2 regions of the Pseudoalteromonas sp. RWi3 genome follow, and region 2 is predicted to be linked to the other one. Evidence: riboswitches for the same ligand, from Rfam matches in the RefSeq annotation. Region 2 holds a riboswitch; the other holds the start of a gene.
What was found. A riboswitch is a leader RNA that binds a small molecule or an ion and turns the genes downstream of it on or off. The one in region 2 is predicted to bind cobalamin.
Positions count from the first base shown of each region.

Region 1: it holds a riboswitch for cobalamin, as region 2 does, so the genes downstream of both, ACFI4Z_RS06100 (TonB-dependent receptor domain-containing protein) here and ACFI4Z_RS06965 (ABC transporter ATP-binding protein) in region 2, are expected to answer to the same signal.

Region 1 is NZ_JBHNYL010000003.1:52,483-67,557, reverse strand. It holds gene ACFI4Z_RS06115 (efflux RND transporter periplasmic adaptor subunit) at 1-395, shown strand, start outside; gene ACFI4Z_RS06110 (efflux RND transporter permease subunit) at 399-3,497, shown strand; gene msrA (peptide-methionine (S)-S-oxide reductase MsrA) at 3,640-4,173, shown strand; gene ACFI4Z_RS06100 (TonB-dependent receptor domain-containing protein) at 4,230-6,083, opposite strand; cobalamin riboswitch at 6,118-6,275, opposite strand; gene ACFI4Z_RS06095 (YajQ family cyclic di-GMP-binding protein) at 6,482-6,964, opposite strand; gene ACFI4Z_RS06090 (VanZ family protein) at 7,117-7,467, shown strand; gene ACFI4Z_RS06085 (ketopantoate reductase family protein) at 7,460-8,362, shown strand; gene thiI (tRNA uracil 4-sulfurtransferase ThiI) at 8,394-9,851, opposite strand; gene ACFI4Z_RS06075 (TetR/AcrR family transcriptional regulator) at 9,964-10,614, opposite strand; gene coaD (pantetheine-phosphate adenylyltransferase) at 10,858-11,340, shown strand; gene ACFI4Z_RS06065 (capsule assembly Wzi family protein) at 11,337-12,743, shown strand; gene ACFI4Z_RS06060 (hypothetical protein) at 12,777-13,310, opposite strand; gene ACFI4Z_RS06055 (hypothetical protein) at 13,330-13,860, opposite strand; gene ACFI4Z_RS06050 (hypothetical protein) at 13,896-14,111, opposite strand; gene argH (argininosuccinate lyase) at 14,381-15,075, opposite strand, start outside.
Region 2 is NZ_JBHNYL010000003.1:250,686-265,760, reverse strand. It holds gene cobO (cob(I)yrinic acid a,c-diamide adenosyltransferase) at 1-133, opposite strand, end outside; gene ACFI4Z_RS06990 (cobyric acid synthase) at 145-1,620, opposite strand; gene cobU (bifunctional adenosylcobinamide kinase/adenosylcobinamide-phosphate guanylyltransferase) at 1,623-2,144, opposite strand; gene ACFI4Z_RS06980 (adenosylcobinamide-GDP ribazoletransferase) at 2,141-2,950, opposite strand; gene cobT (nicotinate-nucleotide--dimethylbenzimidazole phosphoribosyltransferase) at 2,954-4,015, opposite strand; gene ACFI4Z_RS06970 (FecCD family ABC transporter permease) at 4,015-5,025, opposite strand; gene ACFI4Z_RS06965 (ABC transporter ATP-binding protein) at 5,009-5,830, opposite strand; cobalamin riboswitch at 5,923-6,049, opposite strand; gene ACFI4Z_RS06960 (histidine phosphatase family protein) at 6,077-6,694, opposite strand; gene nqrM ((Na+)-NQR maturation NqrM) at 6,767-6,979, opposite strand; gene ACFI4Z_RS06950 (FAD:protein FMN transferase) at 7,061-8,092, opposite strand; gene nqrF (NADH:ubiquinone reductase (Na(+)-transporting) subunit F) at 8,190-9,419, opposite strand; gene nqrE (NADH:ubiquinone reductase (Na(+)-transporting) subunit E) at 9,439-10,047, opposite strand; gene ACFI4Z_RS06935 (NADH:ubiquinone reductase (Na(+)-transporting) subunit D) at 10,058-10,690, opposite strand; gene ACFI4Z_RS06930 (Na(+)-translocating NADH-quinone reductase subunit C) at 10,690-11,439, opposite strand; gene ACFI4Z_RS06925 (NADH:ubiquinone reductase (Na(+)-transporting) subunit B) at 11,432-12,634, opposite strand; gene ACFI4Z_RS06920 (Na(+)-translocating NADH-quinone reductase subunit A) at 12,639-13,982, opposite strand; gene fabV (enoyl-ACP reductase FabV) at 14,364-15,075, opposite strand, start outside.

The DNA.
Region 1 (15,075 bases), 200 kb from region 2:
TGATGACACAAAATGATGCTTACCCCGATAAAACATTTTCAGGTCAAGTAACCCACATAAGTTCACGTATAGATTCTGTCACACGCAGCATTGAAGTCACTGCGAGCTTTGTTAATGAATCTGGTTTATTACGCCCAGGTATGCTTTTAAAAACTGCCTTACAATTAAGCACTAATAAAGCACTAATGGTGCCTGAAAAGGCCATTATCCCACAGCAAGATAGACACTACGTATTCCAAATAACCGAAGGTGTTGCTACAAAAGTAGAAGTGCATGTTACCGGCCGACACAACGGCTGGGTAGCGATTGATGAAGGCCTCAATGATGGTCAACAGGTCGTAACAGAAGGAATTATTAAAATTCGTTCTGGTAGCAAAGTCACAGTAAAGGGGTAAACAGTGAAAATTACTGATACCAGCGTCAAACGCCCTGTCTTTGCGATCGTTATTAACTTATTACTACTGACTTTCGGTTTAGTGGCATTTTCAATGCTACCACTGCGCGAATACCCAGATATAGAATCACCTATAGTGAGTGTGAGCACGAGTTACACTGGGGCGTCAGCTGAAATTATCGAAACCAAAATAACCCAAGTACTGGAAAACCGTATCTCAGGTATTGAAGGTATAAAAAGTATTAACTCATCGAGCCGTAATGGCCGCTCTAATATCACTATTGAGTTTAATATTAGCCGCGACATTGATGCTGCATCCAATGATGTAAGAGAACGTGTTGCTCGTGCGCTAGATAGTCTGCCAGAGCAAGTGCGCCCGCCTGAAGTGTCAAAATCAAACAGTGATGAGAGCCCTATCGCTTGGTTCGTCCTTAACAGTACAACCATGGACTCATTACAGCTTTCAGATTATGCACAACGCTATATTGTTGACCGCTTAGCTGTTGTGGATGGTGTATCCAATGTTCGTGTTGGTGGTGAACGTAAATATGCCATGAAAGTGTGGCTAAACCGCCAAGCAATGGCAGCGCGAGGTATTACTTCAAGTGATATAGAAAATACGCTTCGTACTGAAAACGTTGAATTACCAGCCGGTGAGATTGAATCCATCGATCGCGACTTCACCGTTCGCACAGCGCGTAGCTACAAAGACCAGCAAGATTTTAGAAACCTAGTCATCAAGCGAGGCGAAGATGGCTACTTAGTTCGCCTAGGTGAAGTGGCCGATGTACACCTTGAAGCCGCCGATGATGAAAGCCTATTCCGTGGTAATGGCCGAAACATGATTGGTTTAGGTATTGTCAAGCAAGCAAAAGCAAACACCTTAACCGTGGTTGACAACGCACGCGCTGAACTTGAAAAAATAAAGCGTAACCTGCCTGAAGGTACGACGATTGAAGACAGCTATGATTCTTCCATCTTCATCAAAGAGTCAATTGATGAGGTATACCGTACTTTAGCAATTTCAATGGCATTGGTCGTATTAGTTATTTATCTTTTCTTGGGTAATATACGCGCGACGCTTATTCCTGCAATTACGGTCCCCGTAGCGCTAGTGGGTAGTTTTATGTTTTTACTCGCAATGGGTTACTCTATTAACTTGCTCACACTGTTAGCGTTAGTGCTAGCAATCGGACTCGTAGTGGATGATGCGATTGTTATGCTTGAAAACATTCATCGTAGAATTGAGCTAGGAGAACCACCACTTTTAGCTGCTTATCGTGGTGCCCGTGAAGTAGGGTTTGCGATTGTTGCAACAACCTTAGTGCTTATCTCTGTTTTTGTTCCTTTAGTGTTTATGGATGGCCGTATTGGTGCATTATTCACTGAGTTTGCTATGGCCGTAAGTGCAGCTGTATTCTTTTCCAGTATTACTGCATTAACGCTCTCCCCTGCATTATGTTCAAAAGTTCTCAAATCATCCGAAAAAGAGAGTAAATTCAGCCAAAAAATGGATCTCCTTTTTGGCAAAATAGAACATGCCTACAGTAATTCACTGAGATCAAATATGGCAAGAAAGTGGAGCTTAATAATAACCATGGTATTGGCTGGTTTAGCAAGCTTTATGCTGTATCAACAAGTGCCATCAGAGCTCACGCCGAAAGAAGACCGAGGCACCTTTTTTATTATGATGAGTGGCCCTGAAGGCGCTAGTTATGAAAATAACGCCGCCAATATGGCGAAGATAGAGGATCGCCTCTTACCATACTCTGAGTCAGGCGAACTAAGCCGCGTACTTGTGCGAGTTCCGGGCTGGGGTGGCAATGGTGGTGTTGCAATTATTGGCATGGCTGACTGGGATGAGCGCAAGCGTTCAACTTGGGAGGTGATGGGTGAAATAAGTGGCAAGATGAGAGAAGTCACTGACGTACGCGCTTTTGCTATAATGCGCCGCGGCATTGGCGGTGGTGGCTCATCTCGCCCTATTGAGTTTGTATTACAGGGCAATGACTACGCACAGATAGCTGATTGGCGCGACAGAATCATTGAACGAGCAGAGAAGAACCCAGGCTTAGTTCGTATTGACCATGATTATAAAGAAACCTTCCCGCAGTTTTTGATCAACATCGATAAAAATAAGGCTGCGGATCTCGGTGTATCCGTTTCTGATATTGGCCGTACGCTTGAAACCATGCTTGGTCAACGTCGAGCGACGACCTTTATTGACCGAGGTGAGGAGTACGATGTCATTCTAAAAGGAACCAAAGCTGACTTTACCGACCCTACTGATATTTCAAATATCTATTTGAAATCGCGTAGCGGTGAGTTAGTCCCACTAGATAGTATTATTAGCCTAAAAGAAGAAGCGACTGCATCACGATTAAACCGCTACAACCGCATGCGCTCTATTACTTTGAGTGCAAATTTAGCAGATGGTTACACTTTAGAAGAAGCGCTTAATTTCTTAAACAAAGTCGCAGCAGAAGAGAACGACATAGACGGTGCCGTAGATTATAAAGGTGAATCTCAACTGTTTTATGAAGGCGCATCTGCCATGACGTATGTATTCATTTTGGCATTAACAGTGACCTTTTTGGTGCTTGCAGCACAATTTGAGAGCTTTGTTCACCCATTTGTCATTATGCTAACGGTCCCTCTTGGTTTGGTAGGGGCGCTGTTTGGACTATGGTATACAGGTTTAACCCTTAATATTTATAGCCAAATTGGTATTGTCATGCTGATTGGTCTCAGTGCTAAAAATGGTATTTTGATTGTCGAATTCACCAACCAATTGCGAGATAAAGGCGTTGAGTTCAGTGAGGCTATTGTTCAAGCGGCAACACAGCGCTTACGCCCTATCATCATGACTTCATTAACCACGGTTATGAGTTCAGTGCCGTTAGTGTTAGCCAGTGGCCCTGGCGCTGAAAGTAGAATGGTAATAGGTGTTGTGGTATTTACAGGGGTCATTGTTGCGACCTTACTGACTCTGTTTATTGTGCCTGCGGCTTACTCTGCGCTTGCACGTAATACTCAGTCACCAGAGTTTTTACAACAAAAACTTAATCAACAAGAAGCTGAAAAGCCGCTTAAAGAAATGTAAGTCACATATAGCGTTGCAGCACTATGCTGCAACGCTTCTGTCCTTTCCTTGCTCTATCTAATCCATGAAATAAAGCCCTGCTATCACCGTTCTTCTGTTAGGCTAAAACATGTTAGCGATTTAACGTTTTTGGGAGTAACTAATGAGCAAAAAAATTGAAGTAGCCACGTTTGGTGGAGGCTGTTTTTGGTGTATTGATGCTGCTTTTCGCCGTGTAAAAGGCGTAATAAACGTAAGCTCTGGCTATACTGGTGGCGAAACAGATAACCCTACTTACAAACAGATATGCACTGGACTCTCAGGTCATGCAGAAGTTGTTCAGCTTGAATTTGATGTAAACCAAATAAGCTACAACACGTTACTAGAGATGTTTTTTACTCTGCATGATGCTACCCAACTAAACCGTCAAGGTAACGATGTTGGCACCCAGTATCGCAGCGTAATTTATTATCATGATGAGCAGCAACACGTACAAGTAACTGCAATGATCAATGAATTGCAGAAACAGATCAGTGAACCAATTGTTACCGAAGTAAGCGCAGCGAGTCATTTTTACTCGGCAGAACAATACCACCAAGATTACTACAACGAAAATCCAAACCAAGGATATTGCAGTATATTGATTGCACCTAAACTTAAAAAGTTTGAGCAACTTTATGCTGATAAATTAAAGTAAATAAAGCTCGCCAAGTAGGTGGCGAGCTTTAAACTCAGTGCTAATTTTCCTTACTATTAGAACTGGTATTGGGCTCCAACAAACACACGACGCTCTGCGGTGTTGTAGTAATAAATTTCGTCATTTATATAATCGCCATCAACATCTTTACCATATGCATCAACCGCGCTGTAGCTTCTATCAAATAGATTCTCTACACGCAGCGACACAGTTAAGTTATCCGTTGCTTGATAATGACCCACTAGATTCCACAGCGTATAAGAGGGTAATTGAGTTAATTTACCACGGCGATCACCACGGTATTGCATTTCAAGGCCAGCATCAAATGCACCCCACGCTTTATTAAGCGACCAATTTATACTTTGCTTAGAAACATAAGTCAGCGATTCACCCGTTTGTGTATCATCAGCAGATAAGTAAGTCATATTGAATGCGTGATCAAAGCCAAATACCTGTTGAATAAAGCTAAATTCAACCCCTTCATGGCGTGCTTGATTAATATTGGTAGGTACCCACTTACCAGCTGCATTAGGTGCCCAAGCAATTTTATTCTCAATGTCACTTCTAAAAATTGCCACATCTAAGCTAATGTCTTTCACGTTTAGTGATAAACCAAGCTCTTGGTTATCAGAAGTCTCAGGGGTTAGGGCTGGATTGCCTGAACCTGGGTAGTAAAGATCGTTAAACGAAGGTGATTTAAAACCTGTGCTTTGGCTCACTCTAAACGTTGCTATATCGTTTAGATGGTAACCCACAGCGGCTGTGTAAGTTGTTTCATTACCAAACTGCTGATCATCATCTTGACGGAGCGTTAAATTAGCAAGCACCTGCTCATCATCGTAATAAGCACCAGCAAAAGCTGCAAACACTTCACGGCTGTCTTTTAAATAACTGCCTGAACTTGTGTTTATTTGGTCTTTATACCAGTTTAAACCACCACTCAAAGTCAAAACTTGATTTAAAAAATATTGACCATTGTAATCAATTTGCTCACGCTCAGTTTCAAACTTATCAACAACCGTATCGCCGGTATAACTCACTCTTGAATCATCAGAGCTGTCGTTTGAAGTGGCAATATCGATCGAGTGGCTGTTGTTTTCAAACGTTTTTTTCCAGCCTAATGATGTTTGATAATTCTCAAATTCACCTTGCTCAACGGTACTGTCAGCGGGACTATAAGCACTGTCATAGCTAGCCTCCCCTTGAGCATACTGCCCCTGGGCTAAAAATGTACCTAAATACTCATCTTGATATGCGATATTAAAGCCAATGTTTTTATTTTCAAAACCATCTTCATCAGGCGCCAACCCTTGCAATACGTCAAAGCCATCGGTTTTTTCATAACCGGCATTTAAAGCAATATCAACATCGCTAACCTGCCCACTGGTTGCAAGCTGTAACTGTTTATAAGAATCGGAACCTACAGTAAGGTCGATCGTCGTGTTTTGTGCTTTTCGGGTGATAATGTTTATTACCCCCGCTAGCGCATCAGATCCATAAACAGCTGCACGTGAACCTTTTATTATCTCGACTCTTTCAATGCTATTAAGTGGAATATTATTAATACTCTTATAGCCAAGCGTAGCAGAACCTGTGCGAACCCCATCAATTAAAATAAGTGTATGGCGTGAGCTTGCGCCGCGTAAAGACAACCCTGCATTTTGACCAAAGCCGCCATTTGCATTGATTTGAAAACCGGCTTCTTTAGATAACAAGCTTGGTAGGTCACGTACATAGCTTGATTCAATGTCAGCACGGTCAATCACCGTGACACTGGCAAGTACATCATTAATGTTTTGTTCAAACTTATTAGCAGAAACCGTAATATGTTCAATAGGTTGTTGTTCAGCAGACACTGAAAATGATAACGCAGCTGCGATAGCTACGCCTAGAGTAGATTTAGTTAGCATGATATCCCCAAGCCTGTGCCCACCGCACACGCAAATAGTAAATTACTCCAAGGCCGGTCTCCGGACTCAGCGTGTGCTTAGCACTTGCATTACCGTTGCGGGGGCAGTGTTGGGATTATAGTCTTCATGGCTACGCACCAACTTCCCGATTATCTCACTAAAAATTTCAATACCTTGAAACCTATACCTTAGTATTTAGTAAGCACCTTGAAAATAGGTCGCTATTGTGATGATTTTACGGATAAATGTCAATGGACGGCTATACTTCTAAATATTCGAGCTACGAGTAAGCATAAGTACAAAAATACAAAAGCCAAACAACAAAAAGTCATTTGGCTTCAATAATATTTAAAAATAAACAGTGTAGCTGGATAAACTCAGTGCTCGCTGCTAAGTTTTTAATCTCTAAAGTTTTTAAACTGGAATGGTTGACCTAAATCAGCACTACGAACAACTTGCATAGCTTCTTGCAAATCATCACGCTTTTTGCCTGTTACACGTACTTCTTCACCTTGGATAGCGGCTTGTACTTTTACTTTTGAGTCTTTAATTGCTTTAACCACTTTTTTAGCTACGTCTTTTTCAATACCTTGCTTAAGCGCGACATTACGAAACACGTTTTTACCTGCACGCGAAATATCTTGCAACTCAAGGCTTGATACATCCATTCCACGTTTTGAAATTTTGTTCGCTAAAATATCAAATAACTGTAGAACTTGTGAATCAGCTTCTGCTTTTAATTTGATGGTTTTGTCGTTAAGTTCAATTGATGCGTCAACGCCTCTAAAGTCAAAGCGGGTATCAAGTTCACGTTTTGCATTATCAACCGCATTTTGTGCTTCGTTCATTTCTACTTCAGATACAATATCAAAAGAAGGCATTCGTCTCTCCTAACAAGATTTAAAAAATTAATATGCTTGGGATTATAACGCCAAAATTATAAATCTTTACATATTTCTGCATATCGTTCAGGTGCGATGCAAAATTAGTTTGATATACTGTGGCTCTATTTATAGCCAATTTAGGATTTTTTGTGACTCGGCGTGTTTATCAAGTACTCTTTTTAGTCAGCATAGTGGCCTTTACTTTTTTATTTGCCAAAGAAATAAAAGGCGCTGCAAGCTTATTTCCGCATGTTGATAAAGTAGCTCACTTTGGAATCTTTTTTGCCCTTGCTGTCGTAATGGACAAAGCATTTAAACTACCTTTATGGGTGCAAATATTTTTGCTTGCCGGATATGGTGCTGCCATTGAAGTAATGCAAGGTATGCTCCCTTACCGCCAAGCCTCTGTGGCCGATTTTATTGCTGACTTTGCTGGGGCCGCCAGTTATTTTGTTATCAAGTTAGCATTTCATATTGGAAAAAAGCCGAGCCATGAGTAATGTTGTTATTGTGGGTGATGGCGCTATAGGGCTGTTATATAGTTATTTTTTAAGTACTTCAAACCATGTAACTTTAATCACCCGTAGCGAAAAGTCAGGCAAGCAATATTATTATCAAGGCAGCAGTGGCAAATATTTAATCAATATTAAAACTCTCAATAATCAGCACTTAGCCTGCTTAACCAATATTGACATTGTTATTATTGCGGTTAAAGCGTACCAAGTTGAGATTGCTTTAAGTCAATTATCCCCTTACCTAAATGATGCATGTAAAGTGGTTTTATCTCATAATGGGATGACTGATTTAGCGCCTATTATGAACAACACATTAAATAACCAACCTATTTATTTTTTAACAACACGATTAGCGGGCTTCAAGGCAAACTCAACAACGGTGATACATACTGGAAACGGCGAGAGTATTTTAGGGGCCTATAATAGCCCTGCCGATCAACAATATTGCGAATTGGTATCAACTCTTTGCGCAATTCCTGACCTTAGCTACAGCAAGCAGATTGACACTATTCGCTGGCAGAAATTATTAATAAATATAGCGATTAATCCACTAAGTGGATTTTATAATGTGAAAAATGGAGAGCTTAACTCACCTAAATACAACAGTGATATTTTCAACTTACTCAGCGAAGCTTGCTTAGTAGCCAATAAACTTGGCATTGCTGTAACACTACCTTACTCATTAGAAAGCGCTTATAAGGTAATGAGTGCGACTGCAAATAACTTTTCATCCATGCATCAGGATATTATGCATAATCGCCCTACTGAAATTGATGCTATGTGCGGCTATATTTGCCAACAAGCTGAGTTGTTCGGTATAAAAACACCATACAATCAATATTACTTGGATGTAATCAGGCATAAAAAAAGCGCGAATTAATTCGCGCTTTCACAATAAGTTGCTGTACTCGTTATGGGCGATAGACTTTTACATTAGCAAAGCCGTTTTCATGCATTATAAGGGCTTGTAATTGACTCATTACCCCTTTTGCACAATACAAGTAGTAGTCTTTATCTTGCGGTAAATCCCCAAACTTAGTTGCTAAGCGGAAAAAGGGTAAATGCACAACCTCAGTACCGTCAATCTCTAACGGATTTGCATCTTCTTCTTCTGGTGAACGAATATCTAAAACAACAGCTCCTGCGGGAAGCTCGGATACTGATTCAGCCTCTTTAAGTTCTTGCTTGGCTTCTACATCGATATCACGAATATCCATCACACGTGCATTGCTAACAACGGTATCAAGCACATCAAAATCGAACTTTTGTTCTTCTGCTTCAATGACTTGTACTTTTGCTTTAACAGTCGGCTTTTTAGAAATTACACCACAATACTCTGGCATAGTTTCAGCCATTTCTGCTGTGCCGATTTTACGTGCAATATTGATAATTTCTTGTTTATCGTGCTGAATGAGCGGGCGCAAAATTAGCGTTTCTGTTACACGATCAATCACGCTTAAGTTAGCCAAGGTTTGACTTGAAACTTGACCAATACTTTCACCGGTGACTAGTGCTTGAACACCCATTTTCTCGGCTATTTTGCTACCAGCACGCATCATCATTCGCTTAAGCACTACACCCATTTGGCTGTTTTCAACGTTTTCAAGAATTTCAGCAACCACAGGCTCAAAGTCTACACTAACAAACTTTACCTTGTGTGTAGAGCTAAACTGCTTCCAAATGTAGTAGCTGGCTTGCTTTACGCCAATCTCGTGGGCGGCACCACCTAAGTTGAAGAATAAGAAGTGAGTGCGCGCACCTTTACGGATCATTTGGTAACTAGCAACACCCGAATCAAAACCACCTGACATAAGTGATAGCACATCCTCTTGCGTAGGTAATGGGAAGCCTGCCATACCAAAGTGAGTTTGCGTAACAATGTAGGCTTTATCATCTTTAATTTCGATGCGGATAGTCACTTCAGGGCGACTAAGTTGTACGCGAGCACCTTCAACATGCTGGTTTAGCCCGCCTCCGACATAGCGTTCAACATCTGTAGAGGTGAATTCATGTTTACCTTGGCGTTTACAACGCACGCAAAATGATTTGCCTGCAATGGTGTGGCCAATTAAGTCATACGCAATTTCGTAAATATCATGAAGGTTATCGTACTGGGTTTCTGTTACTTCAATAAACTGAACGATGCCTGGAATTCGTTGCAAACCGTCGATAAAGTCAAGGCGCATCTGCGCACTATCACTTTTTGTGACAACCGAAATATTATCCCAGTTATTTTTAACCTGCACTTTCTCGTCTAGCTTTCGTAGCACGATTTTAATGTTATTTTCTAACACTTTTGTAAAACGTTTACGAACTGAACGGCTCTTAATAGCTATTTCAGGATGAAGTTTGACGATAAATTTAAGCATAGTTTACTCGTTTGGCAATTTAAGAATTCACGCACCCACGTGCTGGGCGCGCGATTATAGCAAAAAATCTAACGTCTAGGAAATAAACAAGTACCGCATAGCTTAGTTTGAATTAAGCAGGTATAGTTTGTTGCGCAAGTTTGGTGTATTTCTCTTTTAGCTGGGTCAACTTAGGAATACTTTGCTCGGCGGCATACGCTTTAAAAAGCATAAGCACTTTTAAAATACCTTTATAAATATCTTGCTGAGCGAGCTCCCCACTTAAACGACGCGCTTTAATGTAAGGCGTCCAAAAGCTCACGGTCAACTTTAGCATATGTGCAAGTTCAGTGGCATCTTCGTCGTTAAGCTCCATTAAACCACTATCACGTAAGCTAATAATTATGCCACGTACTTGAGTTAAGAGCGCGGCTTGAAACTCGATGTAATTCTTTTTAAGTTCATCGTCGCGCGACAAAATGTCACCTAAATTATCGTAGAAGAAATGGAACCTCCACATTAATTCAAACAAGGCATCAAGGTAACCACTTAATTGAACAAAGCCATCTGTATTTTCATCTACAGGGCTAAACTGGGTATGAAGGTGCTCACTGTATAAAGCAAATATATGACGAATAATGTCTTCTTTATTTTTAAAATGATAATAAAGATTGCCGGGGCTGATCCCCATGTGAGAAGCAATATGGTTTGTTGTGATTGCACGTTCCCCGTGCTCATTAAACAGCGCAATGCTGGTCTTAATTATTTTGTCCTTGGTACTCATATTAGGCTACTCTAGATTTTTTAAAGCAAATGCTCAAAGTTTACGCAATTAATATTAGCGGCGCAGTATATACAAATCCATTCGAATAAAACACCACCATGAAAATTTCTATCTTAAAATCAACATTTACATAAGTGAAAATGAATTAAACTAACTTTACGCAAAGGCTGAATAAGTAAGAGGGCTGATTTGCACTGCAAACACTGCTAATATAACCAACAAAATAACACTAAGCTAAGTTCTATGAAAGTCACAGCAATTTACCCGGGTACCTTTGACCCATTAACCAATGGTCACACAGATTTAATTCAACGCGCAGCAAAAATGTTTGATACTGTGATTGTAGCTATTGCGAACAACCCCAGTAAAAAACCTTGCTTTAGTTTGGCAGAGCGAGTTGCATTGGCTAACAGCCTTTTAAATCATATTGAAAATGTGAGTGTTATTGGTTTTTCAGGTTTACTTGCTGATCTTGCTCGCGAGCACAACGCAAATGTGTTGATCCGTGGAATTCGTGCAGTATCAGATTTTGATTATGAATTTCAATTAGCGAATATGAATAGACGACTAAACCCTGATTTAGAAAGTGTATTTTTAACCCCCGCAGAAAAGAATTCATTTATCTCCTCAACACTTGTTAAAGAAGTGGCGCGCCATAAAGGCGATGTTAGTGAGTTTGTCAGCCCAATTGTAGTCAAAGCTTTAGAGGAAAAATTACACGGATGAAGTTAACTAAACTTGCCAGTTGTGCCGCATTACTCTCACTTTCTTTACCAAGTTTAGCAGGGCCGTGGATTGAGGGAGATGATCCACTTTTACGTGCTTCAATTGAAATGCTCTTTAATCAAGGTGTCATTAAGCAACCGATTAATAGCTACCCTTTAATGTGGCAAGGTATTGCTCGCGACCTAAAAAATGTCAATCTTGATAGTTTATCTGTGCAAAGCCAGTTTGCTTTACAACATGTAAAGCATGCCCTCGCAAATGCGAAGCAAGGCACCAGCTCAGGTGTTAAAGCACACTTCAATAGCGATACAAGTTTACAGCAAAGTTTTGGCAGTCGTAATCAGCAAACAAGCGGAGTAAGCAGTTATGGCTCTATCACTGGTAATAGAGTTAGCGCTAAAGTCAGCGTAAATTATGCAGATGAGGCGCTTGATAATAAATACATAAATAATCAGGGCAGCTATTTAGCGGTCCTGATTGCTGACTGGTCAATTAGCGCCGAGCAGGTAAGTCACTGGTGGGGGCCAAGTAATGATAACGCCCTACTACTTTCAAATAATGCAGCTCCCATGAAAGGTATTAGAGTTAACCGTGCTAATACTCAATATGATGGGCCAAGTTTTCTCTCATTCATTGGTAACTGGCAACTTACCGGTATTTTCGCTAAACAAAAACCGACTCTTAGCAATAATGATGAAGGTAATTATTGGGCGATGCGCTTTGCCAGTACACCATTTCCTGGTTTGGAAATTGCGTTCAGTACATCTGGGTCTGACTTTTTAACCAGCTCTTTTATTGAAACTGCAACATTAGAAGCTGACAATAAAAAGCAACAACTTACTAGTCTAGACGCCAAATATTCAACACAAATAGCAGGTCAAGCGGTTGGGATTTATGCAGAGATAATGGGCCGCAATGACAGCGGTTTTGCACCAAGTGAGCCATTTTACACCTTAGGCATTGAACACTTTTATGGCAACCAAAAGCAATTACTGAAAACTTACCTTGAGTATACCGATACCCAACAAGAATGCTTTTCAGCAATGGATTGCACTTATGGCAATGATACCTTAACTCATATCAGCGCTGGCTATATTCATAAAGACCGGTTAATTGGCAGCTCAACACCTTATAACAGTAAGTCAGCTGTATTAGGCGCTCAGTACCACACGATGCAAGGTTATGCTGGATTTGCCAAGGTACGTTGGTTAAAGGGTGAATCACTGATAACAGCACCTGCAAATGAGATAGGTTCATTTAAACGGCTACAATTAGAGTTAGGTTATCAACAAGCAATATTTTCGGGTCTTTGGAAAGTGACTGGCTCAGTGTTTAAAGACGAACTTAATAGTGATTCAGACACAAATACAGCGCTTAAAACCAGTTGGGAATATCGCTTTTAAAAACTTCTAGAACGACCGCTAAATACATTGAGATCAAGCACTTTGCTTGGTCTCAAACACCCATCTATGACACCGTAACAGCCCTAAAAAGTCTTTGTTAGTTAACAGTGCAATAATCATCATCACATCCATAACATTGACGGTTATCGAGTAAAAAGTCCAAAACCACCAATGTTCGTAGTGTAATAAAACATTGATATCGACATGCATTGCCAAAAACAGCAGCATGTTCACTGTTAAACCAACAATGACGTAGAGCTTAGCGGGTAGTTTTTTTACTCTTGATTTTTTTGTGATAAATAAAATTATAAACAAAATAAAAAAATCGCTAATAGCCCAGATAATGTATCCATTAATGCTATAAATAATATCAACCCCCACCGATAAGCTAAGAAGTGGGTCAGAAAGAAGGTAAGATAAAAATATAGCTAGAGACATCCACATCAGCACACCATCGCCATTAGGTGCTGCGGATTTTTTTACTAGGTTGTACAAGAACGCCATCAAGAAACTCCACATCACTAGTGAAGCGAGATACAAACTTGCATACTCTTGGAAAAATTGCATTAAAAACTATGGAATAAAATTAGCAATTTTTAAAATTGCTAATGTGCTTTTTCTTATTCCGTTTAGAAAATAACTTACCTATTCGCAACCAATCTTTTCCAAAGATAAGAGTTACCACCATGAAGAAGTCAACAACGTTTATTCCAACTGAATAAAAACTCCAAAACCACCAATAATCAGAGTTACCAAGGTAAACAATGTCAACATGGATCCCAAAAAATATGAGAGTATTAATTGATAAACCAACTAATATATATTTTAAAGTAGCGGTAAATTGTAACTTCAGTATTTTGTGTGCTGCAAGAAGGGCAATTATGGTAATAACATCATACTTAACCCAAATTAGATAAACATACATTCCCGCATTTAGATCAACAAACTCATAGCTCAAACCATACGAGAGGAGCATTATAATTGATATAACGAGAGGTGAACTATTTCTATCTTCTACTGTAAACTTGAGCAATAAATTGTACAAGCAAGCCATTAAAAAACCCCAAATGATAATAGTATCAAAGTGGATTCCTAAAGACGTTAAATCAAAATACATACACCATCTCGTTTTGCTAAACCTAATTTAGCAAGTTATGAAGGTTTGCGACGATCCGGGTCTGTAGATAAACCACCACCACCACGCTGAATCTCAGCTCCACCACTTGCGGCTAATAAGGCTTCATTAGATATAGACACTGTATCAGATTGTAGGGTTTTATTGCTAGCGCTTTGTTCTAAAGCAGGCTTTGATTGTTGCATTGTGTTGTATGCTTGCATTTGCAGCTGGCTGTTACCTGTAACTTGCATGAGATTGTTCCTTTCGTTAAATGTTGAGATTACTTAAGCAATTTAAGTTGTTTTTGCATAACGCTATGATATTTTTTTGGCGTAGTGCAAAGATGAACCCTTACTGAGCCATCTGATAGATATAAAGCAAGTAGCGATCCAACTTTTAAAAAACATTGATCTATTTATGATCTTTTTCTAGATATGTGAGTTGAAAGTGGTCATACCAGATGATATAAGATATAAAAAAACGCACAGGGGTAACCGTACGTTTTTTATATCCAGGGATTTTAAGCTACGTTTTTACACGGGATCGCCGTACTCCGACTTGGCTTTAAAATAAATTCCATTGCGACTTCATCGCAATTGTCTTTGCGTAAACACAGTTCACAATCTTTCATTACTTTTTCAGGTAAGCTTTCTTTAGTACAGAATGTAAAACCCTGTTTTTCAAAAAAATCTGGTACTCGCGTTAACACTATGATGCGATTAAGTGCCAATTTTTTGGCTTTTGTTAGTAAGTGCTCAACTAACTGGCGTCCTTGACCAGAAACCCCCGATTCAGGATCTATACCCAAAGAGCGGATTTCTGCAAGGCCAGTATCATAAATGTACAAAGAGGCGCAGCCTGCTACCGTTGAGTTCACTTCCGTAACAGCAAATTCATTAATTGAATGCACCATATCACTTTTGGCTCGTGGCAGGTTTTCACCTACTGTTGCCCAATGCTGTATTAGCTTAGCGATAGACTCTACATCATCTAAATTTGCATCACGTACCGTTATTTGCTGTTTTTTTTTGGCATCTTTAACAGCGACAGACACTCGCTCCAACGAGGTCCCGCCTAAAGCTTGGCGTGCTTTAATACAAGCATCAATCTCTAGTACAGGGTATACATCTTGTTCAAAAATACTATGCACAGATTTAAATTGCTCTAAACTTAAATCTTCTAAGTTATTCCCTTGCGCAATAGCCATTTGGACCA
Region 2 (15,075 bases):
ACTTGCCTTTGCCATTGCCAGTGATCACCTGAAAAATGCCTTTTTCTGTTTGCGCCGCAGCAATACGCTCGTCCACTTTGTCTTTTACTTTTTGTTGGCGCTGTTGGTGTTTGTCGTTATTTGTATCGCTCATCTGCTTGCTCCTTACCAGCTTTGGTAAATTTTAGTAATTTGTGGAATATCTAAATGTTGTTTGCACATATCTGCCAAACGCGTTAGTTGCTGCTCACGATGTGTGTTTATATCTATTTGTTGCTCAATATCACTGTTTGGTAGCACCCAGTCGAGTATTAATTGGCTTGCTGCACTGCTATCAAATAGGCCATGTAAGTAAGTGCCTGCTATGCTGTTATCTTCTGATATAAAACCATCATGAGTCACATTTTGCGGGTGTGTGGTAAATTTTAGTAAAGGCTGTTCAAGTGCAGGGCCACGGCTTTGTCCTGCGTGAATTTCATACCCTGTTACTTGGGCTTCACCGCCATTTAAGTGGATAACAGCCGATGCTTGCGTCAGTACTTTTTCAACACCTAATTGAGTAGTAAAATCACCCAGCGCTAACCCTTTACAATGCTGGGTGCTTGACTCCACCCCCGCTGTGTCGTAAATATCGGTGCCTAACATTTGCAAGCCGCCGCAAATACCCAGCACTTTTCCGCCATAGCGAAGGTGGCGCTTAATTTGCTCCTCCCAGCCTTCATTTTTTAAAAAGGCTAAATCACTGATCACATTTTTACTGCCCGGGATAATAATTAGATCAACATTGGGAATAGGCTGTGTGTGGCGCACGTAATTTATATCTATTTGTGGGTTTAACCGCAGCGCATCAAAGTCGGTATGATTACTAATATGCGGCAACAATAACACCGCAATGCTGACTTTGGCTTGCGTTACTGTGTTATCAATAGCAACCGCGTCTTCCGCATCTAAGGCCAGATCATGCAAATAAGGTAATACGCCAAGCACGGGTTTGCCCGTGTACTCTTCGAGCCAATCAAGGCCACCTTGAAGCAGTGCAATATCGCCACGAAAACGATTGATGACAAAGCCTTGTACTCGCGCTTGCTCTGACTCGCTCAGCAATGCCAAGGTCCCCACTAAGTGCGCAAATACCCCGCCTTTATCAATATCGGCAATAATAATGACTGGGCAATCCACCGCTTCAGCGTAACCCATATTAGCAATATCGCCTGCACGTAGGTTGATTTCTGCGGGGCTCCCTGCGCCTTCCACAACCAGTAGTTCAAACTCTTGACTTAATCTTTTTTGTGAGGTGAGCACAGCATCCATCGCGACTTTTTTATAATCGTGATAAGCACCCGCTTCCATATTACTAATTGCTTTGCCATGAATGATCACTTGGGCACCCGTATCACTATTAGGTTTAAGCAGTACCGGATTAAAATCGATTCTTGGGGCAACCTTTGCCGCGATTGCTTGTAACGCTTGAGCACGGCCTATTTCGCCACCGTCTTCGGTTACTGCGCTATTAAGTGCCATGTTTTGTGGCTTAAACGGCGCAACACTTACACCTTGCTCGGCAAACACTCGGCACAAAGCTGCAACCAATGTACTTTTACCGGCATCTGATGTGGTGCCTTGGATCATTATTGTTTTCATTATTAGCTACTTTTTAAAGTGAGCGGCAAGCCTGCCATTATAAATTCAACCCGAGCAACCTCTGCAGCCATTGCCTGGTGTAACCAGCCTGACTGATCAACAAAGTCTCGGCTTAATTGCCCAAGCGGCACAATGCCATGCCCGACTTCGTTACTAACAAAAATAACCTGTCCTGGGAGCTCGCTCAGCACGCCAAGCAAGGCCTGTTTTTGCTGCGCCCAGCAGTTATCATCATGGCATAAACAGTTACTGAGCCACAGTGTAAGGCAATCAACTAAAATACAGTTATCAGCTTTGCTGTAGGCAAGTAAGGTGTCTGCAAGCGCTATTGGCTCTTCAATTAGCTGCCAGTGTGCTGGGCGCTGCTGCTGATGACGATGAATACGCGCTTGCATTTCATCATCATGGCTTTGTGCGGTAGCGATGTATATTACGGGTTTTTCAGTGCTTGCTGCTAATTGCTCAGCAAAGCGACTTTTACCACTGCGGGCACCACCGAGAATTAAGGTATGCTTAGCGTTCATTGAGCGCTACTCGTCATTATACTAATGAGGGATATATAAATACTCACCTCACTAAGTTGCTGCGCTGCCCCTAAGCAATCACCGGTATAACCGCCTAGTTGGCGTTTAAACCAATGCATAACCATCAAACGTACGAATACTAAAGTCAGGGTTATAATTACTAATGCCTGCCACGTGACAAGCTGGAAAATCAACGTAGCGGCAAATAAAAGTGCTGCCGTTAATAGTAAAGTGACTAAGCTGGTTTTAGATAAGTGCATAGCCAATGGTTTTACTTTTGCGCTGGCATCTTCGCTGACATAATCCATGCTAAAAATGATACTGGTCGCAACAACACGGCTTAAGCATTGCCCTGCAATGATAGCAAATAACAACACACCACTGTGTTCACTTAATATCACTAAACTTTGATATTTCAGCATCAATATAATAATAAGTGCCGCCGCGCCGTATGAACCTAAACGGCTGTCTTTCATAATATTAAGCTTTTGCGATACCTGCCAACCACCACCAAAACCATCCCATACATCAGCCCAGCCATCTTCATGAAATGCGCTTGTGATGAGTAAGCTAAGTGCCATTACTAACAGCACACATATTGATACAGGTAATATAAATTGCAGGCAGTAAAACAACAAAGCATGTACTAAACCAAGCCCTAAACCTACTAACGCAAAGTAGCGGCTGGCTTGATTTAAGTGCTGAGATGTTACCTCAAAACGAAGCTTTACCGGGATGCGGGTTAAAAAGCTAACCGCTAATTGGAGCAATTGCCATTGCGTGATACGTGCTTGTGCTTGGATCATCACTCACACCACATCATCTACAGCCGCGTCGGCGAAACTTGCCATTTTATTATAAAAACCCAGTGCACTTTGTAACAAGGGTAAGCTTAATGCGGCGCCAGTACCTTCGCCTAAACGCAAATCGAGTTGCTGCAAAGGCCTAATTTTTAAATGGGCCAACATTTTGCTATGACCTTGCTCGTTTGAGCTATGCGTAAATATTAAATAGGCTTTTACATTGGGGTTAATTGCAATCGCAACTAAAGCTGCAGCGGTACAAATAAAGCCATCAACCAGCACTGCCATTTGTTGCTCTGCGCCACTGAGCATAGCCCCGACAATATGCACTATTTCAAAGCCACCAACAGCTGCAAGTAATGTGATTGGATCATCTAGCTGAGTTTTGTGTAACAGCAGTGCTTGCTCCACAACCTTTACTTTGCGTGCAATCACCTCATCGCTTACGCCGGTACCTTTACCCACGCATTCGCTGGCAGGGAGTTTTAGCATCGCCGCCATAATCGCGGCTGCACTAGTGGTATTACCTATGCCCATCTCACCTAAGGCTAGAGTATTACAGCCATTCTTGCTCAGCTCTAATACTAGTTGTTTTGCATTACTAAACCCTTGCTGTACCTGATCGATACTCATAGCCATGTGTTGATTCAGCGGCTCGGTTATATCCCCTAAACGGCAATCACGAATACCCGCATTAGGTAGTTTAGTTAAAGTACCGCAATCAACCACTTCTAGCTGCCAGCCTAGCTGATTGCAAAACACATTAATTGCCGCGCCACCCGCAGCAAAATTAGCGACCATTTGTGCAGTAACTTCACTAGGGGCAATTGACACTCCTTGCGCTGCAACACCATGGTCGCCGGCAAACACAATTAATGTGGGCTGATTTATCGCTGGTTGAAAATCTAAAAACGCACTTTGTGTAGTAATACCTTGGCTAAAAATACTCACCAATTGCAGTGCAAGTGGTTCAAGTAAACCCAGTGCCCCTAGCGGTTTAGTTTTTTGATTTATTTTATCGCTGATCAGCGTATCAAATTGCGTGTTGAGTGCTTTAATAGAATGCATTATTGATACACCTTTTTACGAAAGCATAGTAAAGATAAAAAGAACACACTGCCGATAGCTGAGGTGATCACCCCGATTGGTAGCTCTTGGTTGCTCATCACAATACGCGAGAGCACATCTACCCAGACCATAAATGTACCGCCAACGAGTGCAGTCATCGCAAGGCCTGTTAAGGTTCCTTGAGATACAAAAAATCGCACTATGTGTGGGATCATTAAGCCTACAAATCCAATTCCACCGCATAATGCGACTAGCACTGCAGTGATCAATGAACTTAACAGCAACATTAATAAGCGAAAGCGCTGCACAGGAATACCCAAGGTCGCGGCGCTTTCATCACCCAACAACATGGCATTGAGTTGACGCCTAAAACTCATTAATAAAACCATACAGCTGATGATGACTAAAGCTGGCAACCAAAGAGCTTGCCATTGCGCTCCTGCAAAGCTACCTAAGGTCCAAAATAAAATTGCGGTGATAGCTTGTGGATCGCTAAAATAAAGCAGCAGACTAGTGAACGCACTAAATAAAAATGACAATGCAACCCCTGCTAATAACATGGTTTCAACCTGAGCTGAGCCTCTACGCCCTGCAACAAATATCAATAAGCACATGGTCAACATGCTACCCACAAAGGCAGCTAGCGACATTGAAAATCCAGCACTGATACCAGTGAAGGTAATAAAACACACCACCCCAAATGAAGCCCCAGATGAAATACCAAATAAATAAGGATCAGCTAATGGATTACGAGTCACAGTTTGCAAAATAAGCCCTGCAATTGCGAGTCCTGAGCCAGCCAGGAAAGCTAATAAAGTACGCGGAAAACGTAACTGCCAAATGATCCGCTCCATGAACGAGTCACTTCCTTGGCCAAACCACTGACCAATTACACTGTGGTACACATCAATAAACTTACTGGGGGCAGCACCAAAGCTCAACGCTGCAAAAATACTCAGTACGCTTAATACAATGGTGAATAGTAATGCTAGGTTATTTTTCAGTGGCATGCTGCGCTCCTGATTGATAACCATAGAAATACGTTATATGCGGAATGGATTGCGCTTTACTTTGCGGATGCGCAGTAACTTGCGCGCAGACACCAAATACATCGCTCAGCATGCTCTCTGTTATGACCTGCTCCGGTGTGCCAGAAGCCACTATTTCGCCGTGATCTATAACTAATAGTTCATCACACAAGCTGGCCGCCAAATTTAAATCATGAAACGACGCCAACACGGTTACCCCGAGTGATTTAGCTAATTCCATTAATTGAATTTGATATTTTACATCAAGGTGGCTGGTAGGCTCATCCATGATCAAAAGCTGCGGCCTTTGCACTATGGCACGAGCAATTAAAGCTCGCTGTTTTTCACCACCAGAGAGCGAATCAAATGTTTGGTTAGTGTGCTCAGTTAATCCTACTTGTTTTATCGCTTGGTGAATTAGCTGCTTATCACTTTGTGTAGTACCACTAAAAAGGCGTTTATGCGGGGTTAACCCTAGACTCACTACATCATACAAAGATAGGTTAAATTGTGAGGGGGTTTCTTGTAAAACCACGGCAACTTGCTTTGCAAAATTATCCGCACTTAATTGCCAAATATCATGCGAGCCAAGGAGCACTTGACCAGTGGTTGGTTTGTTAAACCGATACAGACAGCGCAATAAACTCGACTTACCCGCACCATTAGGCCCAAGTAATCCTATAAATTTACCTTGTTCAATGCTGATATTTATATTTTTTAAAATGGGTATATTAGCAACAGCCCAAGATAGTTTATTGACTGTAAGAAGTGGTATTGGTGTCTGCAATGTTAATCTCTGCTAGCACGCGCAAAACCCAATACAATAGACACACGCAAAATGCATGTGAAAAAAGTGAGTTTACCCGCTCAATGAATAAAATAAGTTATACGTATTTAGTATCTGACTTATCACGGTTGTGACTTACAGTTGCGGGAACAGTTGAGGACTTACACCTCATTCCTAAATACCCCCCTATTATGGGCGGGTGAGTTTATATTTCAATTAATATCTTTCTAGATGGCTAAAATCATACTAAAAAACAATTTTAGGCCAAGCTTCACCTTGTTCATCAATGAAAACATCAACACAAATAAGACCAGCATAAGGGATTGAAAACACATTTTGGCTAATAAGAGATTCACGCGGGAGCTGACAAACAAATGCTAATATTTGTTTCATAACGCCAGCGTGGGTTATTACCAAATGTGCACCTGCATTTTGTGTCGTTATTGTCGCTAACAATTGCTGCCACCACGTTTCAACTCGGTTATAAAACACGCTCATTGGCTCGCCATTAGGTGGGGTAACTTGCCAAGGATTTTGCCAAAAGTCTCCAATTGTCGGTGAGCTGGCTTGCTGCCAAAGTGCTTCATAGCTTTGCCCATCCCAATCACCAAAATCATACTCTGCAATTGTAATGTCTATATTGAGTGGGAGTTGGCGAGTATTTGCTAACTGTTGAGCAAATAGTTTACAACGCTTCAAGGGAGAGCTTGTTACAGTGGTGATATCGCAAAGCCCAACAACTGCATCTTCTAACTGCTGAACACCCTTTTTGCTCAACTCAAAGTCGCTACGCCCCGCTAATACATTTTGCTGCTCAAGCTCGCCGTGACGTAAAAAATATACTTTAGCTGAAAAAGGCTGCATGGATTATCACTTTAAAAAGGACAAAAAAAGCGCCTGTTTTAAAAAGGCGCTTTTTATAAAATAATTCTGAGCTTATAAAATTTGGTTTTCTTTCCAAACTTGCTCTTTTGCCATGCGCTTTTTACGCTTATCACATGGGTCATCACAATCGCAGGCTTTATCAATACCTACTGAGCCTAGACCACCACAGCTACTAGCCATAGATTTTTTCTGCATTATCATGCCAATTGCCATTGCTGCGACAATTAATATAAGTAAACCAAAAGTAAGAAGAAAAAGTGACATTGCTTAGCCCCTGTTGTTCAGCAATAAAATAACGCTCAATCAATATTGAGCTGTGTGTATTATAAACCGCTTTGCGCTTGGCTACAAATAGGGTTTAAAAGCAGGGCTCGAATAAGTCACTAAACCATCCTTCGATTTAGCAATAAGATAGACCGCTAAATCATTTTTTTCTGCATACGCTTGGGCTTTATCCATGCCCATAATAGTCAATGCAGTAGCAAGCCCATCAGCTGTCATCGCTGAGGGGTGCAATACAGTAACCGATACCAAATCATGTCGGGTTGGCATACCTGTGACAGGGTCAATTAAGTGGCTGTAAGTCACACCATCCATTTCATAAAAAATGCGATAATCACCCGATGTAGCCATACCATTATTACCTGGCGCTAAAATACGGTGTACCTTTCGCGTACCCGGCTCGGCGTCAGGTTGCTCAATAGCGATACGCCACTCTTTAGCATTCGGCTTTTTACCAGAAATACGCAGCTCACCACCTATTTCAACCATGTAATCAGTTATGCCGTGGCTTTCAAGTAGCTCTGCTACTTTATCAATACCATATCCTTTTGCTGTCGCAGAAAACGAGAGCTCTAAGCCGTCAATCGTTTTTGCTAACCCCTGCTCAGTCAGTTTTAATTTATCAACACCTATTTTAGCTATCATGTTAGCTAATTCTTCGTCCGTTGGGCGTTTAGTTGGCTTTTTATCAGGACCAAATCCCCATAAATCAATTAATGGCCCCATGGTGACATCTAATGTTTTTGTCGACTCACCTAAACGAATAGACTCTGCGACAACCGCTCTAAAATCAGCGCTAATCGGCATGACTTGGCCTGCAGGTATGCGATTAAAGTTATTTATCTCTGAATCTTTAATATAGGTCGACATGGATTGATTCACGCCTTTTAGCAATTTTTCGACCTCTGGGAGTAAATTAAGCGAGTCCAACTTTTCTTGTTTTGCATATGCTTTGATGTGATAAGTCGTCCCCATGGTTCTGCCCTCAAGGTAGAGCTCTTTAGGCTCATCACTTTGACCACAACCTGATATGAATAGAGTGAGAAAAATAAACAAAAAGGCAACGAGTGCCTGCGGGTGAAATACTTTATTCATGGCAGCCTACTTAAAATTTGAAATAAAAAAAGCCTCGTAACAAACATTGTTACGAGGCTTATATTCTAACCAAAACTAACGTGTTTTGGTATCAGTGTTAGCCACCGAAATCATCTAGTAAGATATTTTCGTCTTCAACACCTAAGTCTTTCAACATAGTGATAACCGCAGCGTTCATCATTGGAGGACCACACATGTAGAACTCACAATCTTCTGGCGCTTCGTGATCTTTAAGATAGTTCTCAAATAACACGTTATGGATAAAGCCTGTATAGCCTTCCCAGTTATCTTCAGGTTGTGGATCTGAAAGTGCAGTGTGCCATACGAAGTTATCGTTTTCAGACGCTAAGCCGTCAAAGTCTTCTACGTAGAACATCTCACGCTTAGAACGTGCACCATACCAGAAACTCATCTTACGCTTGGAGTTTAAACGCTTAAGTTGGTCAAAGATATGTGAACGCATTGGCGCCATACCAGCACCACCACCAACAAATACCATTTCAGCGTCAGTTTCTTTCGCGAAGAACTCACCGAATGGACCTGAGATAGTTACTTTATCACCTTCTTTAAGTGACCAAATGTACGATGACATTTTACCACAAGGTAAGCTTAAATCTCTTGGCGGCGGCGTAGCAATACGCACGTTAAGCATGATGATGCCTTCTTCTTCTGGATAGTTAGCCATTGAGTAAGCACGAATAGTTTCTTCGTCTACTTTTGACTCCAGCTTGAAGAAACCAAAATGGTTCCAGTCGCCACGATACTCTTCTGGTACATCGAAATCAGCGTATTTAACGTGATGCGCAGGGGCTTCAATTTGAATGTAACCACCAGCACGGAACGGTACTGATTCACCATCAGGTATTTGCAGTTTAAGCTCTTTAATGAATGTTGCTTTGTTATCGTTAGAGATAACTTCACAATCCCATTTTTTAACACCGAAAATTGACTCTTCAAGTTCAATTTCCATGTCATTTTTAACATTTACCTGACACGCTAAACGACAGCCTTCACGGGCTTCACCTTTAGAGATATGGTCAAGTTCAGTTGGTAAGATATCACCACCACCTGAATGAATGTGAACACGACACTGACCACAAGAGCCACCGCCACCACATGCAGACGATACGAAAATACCTGAATCAGATAGTGCACCTAATAGTTTACTACCTGCTGATGTTTTAATGGCTTTATCTGGATCGCCATTTACGCCGATGATGATGTCACCGCTTGCAACTAACTTAGATTTAGCACCAATGATAACTAAAACTAGTAGTACAACGATAGCGATGAAAACACCAACGCCTAAGAAAATCTCATTACTCATGATTTATCCTCGCTACCTTTTAAAGTGAAATACCAGAGAATGACATAAAGCCAAGACCCATTAGACCAACAGTGATGAAGGTAATACCTAAACCACGTAAGCCGTCTGGCACGTCTGAATATTTCATTTTCTCACGAATACCAGCAAGTAAAGTAATTGCTAGCGCCCAACCAACACCAGAACCGATACCATACACCACTGATTCAGTGAAGTTATAGTTACGTTCTACCATGAAAGATACCGCACCAAAGATCGCACAGTTAACTGTGATCAACGGCAAGAAAATACCTAACGCGTTATAAAGTGCAGGGAAGAACTTATCTAATGCCATTTCAAGAATTTGTACCAATGCTGCAATAACACCGATAAACGTCAAGAAACGTAAGAAGCTAAGATCCGCTTCTGGGTAACCAAGCCACTCTAGTGCACCGGGTGCAAGAACCGCATGATAAACCAAATTATTAACTGGTACTGAAATACCCAATACCACAATAACTGCCACACCTAGACCGATAGACGTTGTTACTTTCTTTGATACAGCAAGGAAAGTACACATACCTAGGAAGAAGGCCAAAGCTAAGTTTTCAATGAAAACCGCTTTTACGAATAAACTAATATAATGTTCCATTGTCTGCCCCTTATCCTTTCGCTTCTACTTGGTCTTTCTTATAAGTACGAAGTACCCAAATGAATAAACCAATGATGAAGAATGCGCTAGGTGGTAAAATCAATAGACCCATAGGTTGATACCAACCGCCATCCTGCACAAGCGGAATGATGTCAGCGCCAAACAGTGTACCTTTACCAAATAGCTCACGAATAAAGCCAACTGTTAGTAACACGACTGAGTAACCAAGACCATTACCGATGCCATCAAGGAATGACATAACTGGTGGTGATTTCATCGCGTATGCTTCTGCACGACCCATTACGATACAGTTAGTAATGATTAGGCCAACAAATACAGACAACTCTTTTGCCGTAGCGTAAGAGAATGCTTGTAATACTTGGTCAACAACAATTACTAACGATGCAATAATAGTCATTTGCACAATAATACGAACAGATGATGGGATCTGGTTACGAATCAGTGAGATGAATAAGCTTGAAAACGCTGTAACCAAAGTCAATGCGATTGACATGATAAGTGCATTTTTTAAGCTAGATGTCACTGCAAGTGCAGAACAAACACCAAGTACTTGTAGTGCTATTGGGTTGTTTGCGAATACCGGTCCAAATAGAACCGACTTCATTTCTTTAGTATCAGCCATTATTTCAACGCTCCTTCACGTACTTTCGCAAGGAAAGGACCAAAGCCGTTTTCGCCAGTCCAAAAATCAACTGCGTGATCAACACCGTTAGACGTTAAAGTTGCACCTGATAAGCCATCAACTTGATGCTCATTTTTAGCGCCACTTTTAACAACATTGATTGGTAACTCTTTACCGCTCCACATTGCTGTCCATTGTGGGTTTTGAATTTCGCCACCCAAGCCTGGTGTTTCGTTATGCTTGTAAAAGTTAATATCTTTAACCGTTTCGCCATCGCTTTCAAGCGCTAAGAAACCATACATTACACCCCAAAGACCATAGCCTTGGATTGGTAAAATGATAGCATCTGTAGAGCCATCTGCTTTTTTAGAGATGTAAACTGGTGACTCAGTAGTCATACGCTGAATACCTGCGATATCTTTGATACCGTTAGCTTTCAAAGCAATACTGATTTTTTGGTCGAATTTACTTTTCTCAAAATCAAAACTATTTGGGTCTGTAGCAACAAACTCACCCGTGTTCATATCGACTACACGCGCTTCGATTTTAGCGTTAAACGTATCAGAGATATTTTCAACTGCGTCGATACCTGCTGCAGCCAAGATATTTTTTTGAATATCTTGCGTTTTGTTAGCTTGCTGTAAAGGGCGAAGCTGAACTGAAGCAAACGATACGATGATTGCACACACTAAACATAGTGCAACAACAACGGTTAGCGTTTTGCCGATTGATTCGTTATTACTAGACATTACGTGCCAACCTCCGCTTGATATTAGCTTGCACTACAAAGTGATCGAATAATGGAGCAAACAAGTTAGCAAACAAGATTGCTAGCATCATGCCTTCAGGGAAAGCTGGGTTTACTACACGAATCATTACTACCATCACACCAATAAGTGCACCATACGCGAATTTTGCTTTGTCTGTAAATGCCGCAGACACAGGGTCTGTCGCCATGAAGAACATACCAAAGGCAAAACCACCCAACACTAAGTGCCAATGCCAAGGCATTGCAAATACAGGGTTTGTGTTTGAACCAATTGCATTTAATAAGAATGCAGTTGCAACCATACCTAGGAATACACCTAGCACGATGCGCCATGAAGCAATTCGAACGTAAATTAAGAACAAGCCACCGATCATCACTGCAAGGGTAGATGTTTCACCTACTGAACCTTGAATGAAGCCGTAAAAAGCATTCCACCAAAGAGCCATGTTGCTGTAATCAAGAGAACCAACAAACGCTTGACCTAGCATAGTTGCACCAGAGAACGAATCTACTGCTGTCCATACTGTGTCACCTGAAATTTGTGCAGGATATGCGAAGAATAAAAACGCACGACCAGCAAGCGCAGGGTTCAGGAAGTTACGGCCAGTACCACCAAAGATTTCTTTAGCGATTACAACACCGAACGTGATACCCAGCGCAACTTGCCACAATGGGATAGTTGCAGGAAGAATAAGTGCAAACAATACAGAGGTTACGAAGAAACCTTCGTTTACTTCGTGCTTACGCACTGAAGCGAACAACACTTCCCAGAAACCACCCACGGCGAATGTCACTGCGTATATAGGCAAGAAGAAACATGCCCCGTAGAACATTTTAGCGCCCCAGCCTGAGTTAGCGGTTAATTCACCACCAAATAACTGAAACAAACCAACTTGCCAAGAATTTGCTAGTTCAAAACCTTGTGCCAATGCACCGGCGGCCTGATGACCTATATTGAACATACCAAAAAACATCGCTGGGAATGTTGCCATCCACACTAAAATCATCATGCGTTTTAGGTCGATGTTATCGCGTACGTGTGTCGCGCCTTTATTTACGTAACCAGGGGTGTAAAAAATAGTTGCTGCTGCTTCATACAGGGCATACCACTTTTCATGTTTACCACCGGCTTCAAAATGCGGCTCGATATCTTCAAGAAATTTCTTTAAACCCATCTCTCTAGCCCTCTTTCTCGATTGTAGTCAAGCAATCGCGTAGGATTGAACCATACTCGTATTTACCTGGACAAACGAAGGTACATAACGCTAAATCTTCTTCATCAAGCTCAAGTGCACCTAATGTGATTGCACCGTCTAAATCACGAGAAATTAGATCACGTAATAAAGGCGTTGGAAGAATATCTAACGGCATAACACGCTCATAGTTACCCATTGGCACCATGGCACGCTTTGAACCACCTGTAGACGTAGTCATTTTAAATAAACGACTTGGTGTAAGGTGAGACAAGAAAGTGCGTGTTACAGAGAATTTATCACTACCTGGGCGAATCCAACCAAACAGTTCTTTTTCGCGACCTTCAAGTAAAACAGATACTTGAACATGGTAACGACCTAAAAACGCTTGAGGACCGGCAGAAGTAGAACCAGATAGAACAGAACCAGAGATAACACGGTTATCGCCGTCTTCTAATTCACCCGCTACTAAATCGTCCAACGAAGCACCTAGTTGAGTTTTCACTAAACGAGGGTTCTTAACGCGAGGACCCGCTAGAGAAATAACACGGTCTGTGCTGATTTCACCAGTAAGGAATAGGTGACCATACGCAATAACGTCTTGGTAACCAATATGCCAAACTTGTTTGCTAGCAGAAACAGCGTCTAAGTGATGGATATGTGTGCCAACAAGGCCAGCCGGATGTACGCCACCAAACTCATGTACTTCTACTTGAGGAATTGATGAACTAGGTACTTGGCTGCCTGCTTGTTTACAAACAAATACTTTACCATCAGTCAAACGAGATACCACAGCAAGACCCGCTTCAAATGCTTGCGCATTTTCGGCAATAATAACCGCAGGATCTGCAGCTAATGGGTTTGTGTCGATAGCCGTCACAAAAATAGAACTAGGATTTGCATCCACAGCCGCTACTTTGCTGAATGGGCGCACACGAAGTGCCGTCCACTGACCTGACTGGATAAGTACTTCTTTGGCTTTTTCACGGTCGATGCTCGAAAGCTCATCTGCCTTGAAAGAGTCAAAGGTGATTTGCTCACTGCCGTTTATTTCAATAACAACAGATTGCAGCACACGTTTTGCACCACGATTAATTTCTTTTACTGTACCAGCAGCTGGGGCAGTAAATAATACGCCTGGGTTCTTTTTATCTTCAAAAAGTACCTGGCCTTTTTTGACTTGGTCATCCACACGAACATGCATGGTTGGACGCATACCAATAAACTCTTCACCTAGCACAGCTACACGTTTGACGGCAGAGCCATCATGAATAACTTGCTGAGGTGCGCCCTCTATGGGTAAGTCCAGACCTTTTTTTATGTTGATCATACGCACTTGCACTACATTAACGGAAAGAAACTGAAAAATCGTACCAACCACGTCGCCATTTTGATTACCGAGCAAATTCAAGGTATCAAAGAACTGCCTGTTTAGGATACAAAACAAGCAACGCAGTAAAACTCCTCACATATATTGCCCGAATTTTAACATCAATCAGGGGCACTATGCGAGTGGAAATATGAAATTTATACGACAGGAGCAGTAATTTAGCTCAATAGTCACATTTGAATAAAATTCAATATAGACCAAAGTGCAATTGCTCGCGAGTAAGGATAAGAATTAAACAGTAAATAGCTGTAAATAAACCTAACAATAAAATACAGGCATTAAAAAAGTCGCCGCAGCGACTTTTTTAATGAACAAACAAAATTAGTCAATCATGTTCGTAATGTTTGCTATAGACTCTACATCTTGGTCGTAATCAACGCTGTCGATACCAAATCCAAATAAGCGTAAGAACTCATTATGGTAACCAACATAATCTGTTAGTTCATCGATTGTTTCTGTGGTTACGCTGTCCCATACGGCTTGAATACGTGCTTGAACATCATCTTCCAACTCTTTGTAGTTTTGGAATAAATGTCCGCCATCATCAAAGCGTGGTGAATCACCATAGAGATTTTCGGTAAATAAAGCATGGATCTGCTCAATCGTACCTTCATAGGTACCATCTGCTTTCATCACTTTAAATAGTGCTGAAATGTAAAGAGGCATAATCGGAATTGCAGAACTTGCTTGAGTAACAACCGCGTTAAGTGAAGATACATACGCTTCACCGTTTAATGCTTTGGTAGACTCTTTAATAGCCACAGTGGCACGGTCTAAGTCTTCTTTTGCTTTACCAATTGTTGCATGACCGTAAATTGGCCATGTTAGTTCTTTACCGATGTAAGTATAAGCACTGGTCTTAAAGTTATCAGCAAGTACGTCAGCTTCTTTAAGCGCATCAATCCACATTTCCCAATCTTCACCGCCCATTACTTTAATGGTGTTGTCGATATCGTCTTGGCTTGCTGCTTCTACTGTTATTTCATCAATTTCACGCTTTGACGTATTAAGGTTTTTAGTCGTAACTGAATCG